Salmonirosea aquatica: one gene and its partner. The protein of the gene in region 2 interacts with the protein of the main gene of each other region in a pairwise test. Links are inferred from orthologs where the notes say so. Each region holds a gene or a part of one and is shown on either strand. Other genes may lie near its edges.

What was found. The genes of interacting proteins can lie anywhere in the genome.
Region 1: the proteins of GBK04_RS29360 (region 2) and ileS interact in binary tests that used the Escherichia coli proteins (3 or more experiments, as listed by UniProt). The link is inferred for Salmonirosea aquatica from one-to-one orthologs.

What each region holds. Positions count from the first base shown.
Region 1 is NZ_WHLY01000002.1:4,364,164-4,368,353, forward strand. What follows is about bases 1-4,013. They hold ileS (isoleucine--tRNA ligase), read left to right. Parts: upstream 1-348; coding sequence 349-3,813; downstream 3,814-4,013. Other genes in these bases: GBK04_RS19005 (bile acid:sodium symporter family protein), read right to left, coding at 1-150; GBK04_RS19015 (tetratricopeptide repeat protein), read right to left, coding at 3,896-4,013. In the rest of the region: more of GBK04_RS19015, read right to left, coding at 4,014-4,190. UniProt on the Escherichia coli protein: Catalyzes the attachment of isoleucine to tRNA(Ile). As IleRS can inadvertently accommodate and process structurally similar amino acids such as valine, to avoid such errors it has two additional distinct tRNA(Ile)-dependent editing activities.
Region 2 is NZ_WHLY01000004.1:144,030-146,966, reverse strand. The notes cover bases 10-2,769. They hold GBK04_RS29360 (D-ribose ABC transporter substrate-binding protein), read left to right. Parts: upstream 10-791; coding sequence 792-1,748; downstream 1,749-2,769. Other genes in these bases: GBK04_RS29350 (sugar ABC transporter ATP-binding protein), read left to right, coding at 2,457-2,769; GBK04_RS29355 (DUF2291 domain-containing protein), read left to right, coding at 1,814-2,443; GBK04_RS29365 (DUF1593 domain-containing protein), read left to right, coding at 10-732. Also shown: more of GBK04_RS29365, read left to right, coding at 1-9; more of GBK04_RS29350, read left to right, coding at 2,770-2,937. UniProt on the Escherichia coli protein: Part of the ABC transporter complex RbsABC involved in ribose import. Binds ribose. Also serves as the primary chemoreceptor for chemotaxis.

The DNA.
Region 1 (4,190 bases), on a different replicon or contig from region 2:
CGCGATCTTCCCCAGCTGCACCGGGGCCGATACCGTACCCGGGTACGGCCAGAGCCACGCCAGAAACACCGCCCCCATCAGCGCGAGAATAAAACCGTCGAACCCGGCGCGTTGCAGAATTTCCCAGAATGATCTTTGCGATTTTTTCAAAACCAATTTTGTTGATTAGGCAAAGCAACGAATTTCGGCAGGCTAATTGAAATTATTTTCAAATCAGGAATGCAATTTCTTGCCCGCCCCAAAAATCGCTAAATTTGCTCCCTTGAAAAATGAATCGCTTTTTCGGGAATACCCTGGTTCAGGGCCAGGTTTCTAAAATCCAATATTAAGTATCTAACGTCCATTTTAGTGAACTACCAGGAATACAAAAATCTCAGCTACCCCCAGCTCGCCGACGAAGTACTTAACTTCTGGAAAGAGAATAAAATCTTCGAGGAATCCGTCACCCTGCGCGAGGGCAACCCTACCTTCACGTTCTACGAAGGGCCACCCTCGGCCAATGGCGCGCCGGGCATTCACCACGTGATGGCCCGGACGATCAAGGATATTTTCTGCCGCTACAAAACCCTGCGCGGCTTTCAGGTGAAGCGCAAGGGCGGCTGGGACACGCACGGCCTGCCCATCGAGTTGCAGGTAGAGAAGGAATTGGGTATCACAAAGGAAGACATCGGTACCAAAATCAGCATCGAAGAATATAACGCCAAATGCCGCGAAACGGTCATGAAGTTCACCGACCAGTGGAACAACCTGACTGAGAAAATGGGCTACTGGGTGGACCTGGATGATCCCTATATCACCTACGAAAATAACTACATCGAGAGCCTGTGGCATTTGCTCAAAAAGCTATACGACAAGGGTTTGCTGTACAAAGGCTACACGATCCAGCCGTACAGTCCGGCGGCGGGTACGGGCCTTTCGTCGCACGAGCTGAATATGCCGGGTACCTACAAAGAACTGAAAGACACCACGATCGTGGCTATGTTCAAGGTTAAAGATGCCGGGACGCATTCAGTTTTTAAGGAATATAGCCAGGAAGACATCCGCATCCTGGCCTGGACGACCACGCCCTGGACCCTACCCGCCAACTCGGCCCTGACCGTCGGCGCGAACATTAGCTATGTATTGGTCAAAACGTTTAATCCCTATACCTACGCACCCGTCAGTGTAGTGCTGGCGAAGGATTTAGTCAAAAACTTCTTTTCGGAAAAAGGGAAAGACGGCGATTTTGTGGGGTACCCTGAAAGCGACAAGAAGGTACTTCCCTGGCAGATTCTTGCGGAGTTCAAGGGAAAAGACCTGGAAGGCATCGAGTACGAGCAACTCATGCCCTACGTCCAGCCCAAGACGCCCGCTTTTCGTGTGATTCTGGGCGATTTTGTCACGACCGAGGACGGTACGGGCGTGGTACATACCTCACCTACCTTCGGCGCGGACGACTTTCGCGTGGCGCAGGCCAACGGCATTCCGCCCATTATGGTGCAGGACGCCAACGGCAAAGAGGTACCCATTGTGGATCGTCAGGGCCGTTTTGTGAAAGAGATTGGCGAATTCGGGGGCAGGTACGTGAAGCCGGAATACTACTCCGACGCCGAACAGGATGAACCCGATTTCAAACCGACGGACGTGCTGATCGCGATCAAGCTGAAAGAGGAAGGCCTGGCTTTCAAGGTAGAAAAATACGAACACCCCTACCCACATTGCTGGCGCACCGACAAGCCCGTACTGTACTACCCGCTCGATAGCTGGTTTATCCGCACCACGGCCATGAAGGAAAAGCTGGTGGCTCTGAACAAAACCATCAACTGGCAACCCGAAAGTACCGGCACCGGCCGCTTCGGCAACTGGCTCGAAAATCTGGTAGACTGGAACTTGTCGCGCTCACGGTACTGGGGTACCCCCCTGCCGATCTGGCGCAACGATGCGGGCGAAGAAGTGTGCATTGGCTCGATTGAAGAATTGGTGCAGCGTTGCGAAGCTGCCAACGAAAAAATGCGAGCCTGGACGCTGGAAGGGAAATCGGGCTACGAGGAATATTTACACAAAAACGACGCCTTCCTGCAAGCCAATCTAGAACAAAAACTGGATTTGCACCGTCCGTTTGTCGATGAGATTTTTCTGATCTCGGAATCGGGCAACATCATGCAGCGCGAAACCGATCTCATCGACGTCTGGTTCGATTCGGGCGCGATGCCTTATGCGCAGTGGCACTATCCGTTTGAGAATCACGAAATTTTCAACGAAAGCTTTCCGGCCGATTTTATCAGTGAAGGGGTAGATCAAACGCGCGGCTGGTTCTTTACGCTCCATGCCATTGCGGGTATGCTGTTCGATTCGGTGGCCTTTAAGAATGTCGTTTCGACGGGTTTGGTTTTGGATAAAAACGGCAACAAAATGTCCAAGCGCCTGGGCAACGCCGTGAATCCGTTCAAGACGCTGGGTACCTTCGGACCTGATGCTACTCGCTGGTACCTCATTACCAACGCCGAACCCTGGGACAACCTGAAATTCAATATCGACGGCATCGGGGAAGTGCAGCGGAAGTTTTTCGGTACGCTGTCCAATACCTACAATTTTTTTGCGCTCTACGCCAATCTGGACGGCTACACGATCAATCAATTCGACCGGGTACCTCATGAGAAATTGCCCGAATTGGACCGCTGGATTTTGTCGAAACTGAATACGCTGGTCAAGGAGGTAGGTGAGCAATTCGAGAATTATAACCCGACCAAAGCGGGGCGACTGGTGCAGGATTTCGTGACCGACCAGCTCTCCAACTGGTACGTGCGGCTGTCGCGACGGCGTTTCTGGACCGGCAGCACCGGTAGTGGCGAACTGACGCTCGACAAAAAAGCGGCCTACGAAACATTGCAACACTGCCTGACGGCGGTGGCACAACTCATGTCGCCCATCGCGCCTTTCTACGGAGACTGGCTCTATCGCCAGCTCACTGAGCATGTGCGGGCTGAACGGAGCGCCGCCCGTTCGAAATCGCATAACACGCCTTTCCAACATTCCTCCGTCCACCTGACTGACTGGCATCCCGTAGAGTACGACTGGATCGACCTCGATCTGGAAGAATCCATGCAGCTGGCGCAGGATATCAGTTCGCTGGTGCACTCGTTGCGTAAAGGCCACAAAATCAAGGTACGTCAGCCGTTGTCCAAAATCCTGATTCCGGTACTGAGCGACAAAACACGCCGTCAGATCGAAAGCGTGGTACCTATCATTCTGTCGGAAGTCAATATCAAGACCGTCGAGTTTGTCCACGACGACAGCGGGATTTTGAAGAAGAAAATCAAACCCAACTTCAAAGCCCTGGGCCCCAAATTCGGCCCGCGGATGAAGGAGGTTGCGGCCGCTATTGCGCAGATGAGCGAAGACGACATCAAGGTACTGGAACGCGACAACGAATTTGCGCTGCCGGTGGCTGAGCCTCCGGTGTTCATCACGCTGCACGAGGTGGAAATCATCGCCGAGGACGTACCCGGCTGGCTGGTGGCCAGTGAAGACGGCCTGACGGTAGCCCTGGACGTGACCATCACCGACGAGCTACGTAAAGAAGGTATCGCCCGCGACTTCGTGAATCGGATCCAGAATCTGCGCAAAGACAGCGGCTTCGACGTGACGGACAAAATCCAGATCAGCCTGCAAAACGACGATGCTACCCTCACCGAGGCGGTCTCATCCCAGCGCGACTACATCTGCCAGGAAGTACAAGCCGTAGGACTCGACCTGGTCAATGACCTGAATGGTGCCGCGACGGAAATCGAGATGGATGAGTTTTTACTCAAAGTGAAAGTAGAAGTAGTATAAGTACCTTCGGTTATAGAGAATTCTATACAAAAGAGGCTGAATCAGAATTGTATCTGATTCAGCCTCTTTTCTGTAAGGTAGTTTACATGAATCGTTTGATCCGCTCGGCCAGATCGGCTGCTACCTCACGTACCTCGGCGGCGATGCTATTGAGAAAGGCGGTGCTGTCTTTCGCTACCAAGGATTGAATTGCCACAAAATACGGCCGAAGAATCACATCATAGCCATTTTGTTGCAGTACTTCCAAAATAGCCTGCCCGTATCCCAGATTGATGGATACCGCCGCGAAGCGCCACCAATCGTCCTGGGTGTTGGGAGGGAGCTTTCCTTCGGTATAGTGTAAAGCTTGCAGCAGATGCTTTTCGGCAATCCCTAGG
Region 2 (2,937 bases):
CATGGGCGTTTTGTGGGAGCTGATTTTGCAATTGTGGATAATCCCTGGCTGGATGAAAACGTCAGGAACCACGGCCCGTTGGGCGCAGAGTACCCTTTTACCAAGTTCCTGATGGAAGGAGATACCCCTTCGTTTCTGGGATTGATGGACAACGGGTTGAACGATGCCGAACATCCCGAATACGGCGGTTGGGGGGGAAGGTACGAGTTGTATACGCCCCACACGCTCAGGTACTTTTATGAACCCGAAACGCGTCCGATCTATACCGACGCCATGGACGAAGTGAAGGGCGCAGATGGAAATTTTCATACAAGCAACAAAGCCACTTTGTGGCGGTGGCGCGAAGCTTTCCAGCACGATTTTGCCGCCCGCATGGACTGGAACATCAAACCCTACAAAGAAGCCAATCATCCTCCGGTAGCCAAACTGACCCACAGTAACCGGCTGTCGGCAAAGAGCGGTGAGACTGTGACCCTCGATGGCAAAAATTCCACGGACCCGGACAAAAATGCGCTTTCGTACCAGTGGATCTACTATCCCAAAGCGGGTACCAACCCGAGTAAAGAACCGCTGGTATTCAAAAATCCCGAAGGCAGTACCACCACGTTGGTGGCTCCGAAGGTAGCCAAGCCCGAAACGATGCATATCATTCTGGCTGTAACGGACAATGGTTCACCCAGCCTGACTCGCTATCAGCGCGTAATCCTGACGGTTTATCCCAAAGACGCCTAATCATTTGTACGCTGTGGTACTTCAATGACTGAACTGCCTGGCTTAATTCCTTCCTGACTATGTTCAAACAAAACACCATTTCATCTCTCTTACTTTGCGCCGTTTTTGCACTTGCACTATTTGGTTGTAAAACAAAAGAAAAGAAGGAGGAGGCGAATAAGGTGGCCATCATTGTTTCGACTCTGAACAATCCATGGTTCGTTTTTCTGGCTGAACAGGCCAAAGAAAAAGCCAACGAGCTGGGGTACGAAGCCAAAATATTCGATTCGCAAAACAACACCGCCCAGGAAACTGACCATTTTGAAAATGCCCTGGCCTCCGGTTATGACGCGATCCTGTTCAACCCGACCGATGCCGATGGCTCCATTGTGAATGTCAAGAATGCTAAAATCGCAGGAGTACCCGTTTTTTGCATGGACCGCGAAGTCAATGATCCCGATGCCGCTACTTCCCAGATATTGTCCGACAGCTATTCCGGCAGCGTATCCATTGCTAAGAAATTTGTGGAATCCCTTAATAAAAAAGGGAACTACGTGGAAATTCTGGGCATGGTGGGCGATAATAATACATGGAACCGCTCCCGAGGCTTCCATAGCGTGGTCGATCACTATCCTGACCTGAAAATGGTAGCGCAGCAAAGCGCGGATTTCGATCGCAATAAGGCCATGGAAGTATTGGAGTCCGTCCTGCAAGCCAACCCGGACATCGACGCGGTATTTTGTGGCAACGATGCCATGGCGATGGGTGCCTATCAGGCGCTGGTCGCCGCCGGAAAGGCTGATAAGGTGAAAGTGTTTGGCTTTGACGGAGCGGAGGATGTGGTCAATTCCATTCAGGACGGAAAAATCGTCGCCACGGGCATGCAGTTCCCGGCCGTGATGGCCCAAACCGCCGCCACGTTCGCCGACGAATACTTCAAAGGCAAGCGGGATTTCCCCAAAAAAATGCCGGTAGCTGTGGAATTGGTGACCTCGAAAAACGTCGGCAATTATGTGGCTTACGGGGCAAAAAAATAGCAACGGCAGCGCTACAATCACAGTAAATTTGAATTAGTAAGCCCTGAACAAAACGAATACACATCATGAATAAACTTTGGCAGAAAGGAGTACTGGGCGTGTTGATCCTGCTGGTAGCATATAATTCGGTGTACTTTAAAAAACTGGATGAAGTGAAGGCGACAACCGCTGGCTTTGATGGCGCAGCCTATGCCACTACGTTTTGGTCCGAAAAGCTGACGCCTGCCATGGAGAAAGGGGTGGATTTATCCGCGTTGTTGCAGCAATTGCAAACGAACCCAGATCAGGCATTTGCCACCCATTCCCACGCGCTGGGTATTGGCAATATCAAGTACTTCCCGGTGAAGGGAGTGGCTACCGTAAAAAACGTCAGGGAAAACGAAGTGCAGGTAGCCCTCGACGCCCAACCCGCCGGCACGGAGCTAACCATAGCCACTGAATATATTTTCGGCAATGCGGTGCGCGATGCCTCCGGGCAAATCGATATCAACGCCTTTACCAACACCATGGACTTTAATACCGTATCGGCCGAATTGAATAACATCATCCGGACTAAGGTAATACCCCCTTTCAAAGGCCAGGTAAAAACCGGAGATCGCGTCGAGTTTACGGGTGCCATCGAGCTGAATCAGAAATACCTGAATTTCAGCTCAATCGAAATTATTCCGGTCAGTCTGTCCGTGGAAAAGCAGTAATGGGTTTTATAAAATGCTGACAGTAAATAATATCACCAAGCGATTTCCGGGGGTACTTGCCTTAGACGATGTTTCCCTACGCATCGAGGCCGGGAAAGTTACGGCGCTGATCGGCGAGAACGGCGCCGGGAAATCGACGCTGATGAAAATCCTGTCGGGTGTGTATCCCGAGTACGAGGGTACTTTGGTCTGGAAAGGGCAGCCCGTTCGCTTTACCAATACCAAAGACGCGCAGCAGCACGGCATCGCCATTATCCATCAGGAACTCAACCTGATTCCTCACCTTTCCGTTGCCGAAAACATATTCCTGGGTCGGGAGCCTTTGACCCGTTTGGGTACCGTGGACAAAAAAGCCATGTACCGCGAAACGACCGCTCTCCTGCAAAAATTAAAGCTGAACGTATCCGCCAACGCCCGGATCGCCGACCTGAAGGTAGGACAGCAGCAAGTGGTGGAGATTGCCAAGGCTTTACTAACCAATGCCGAACTGATCA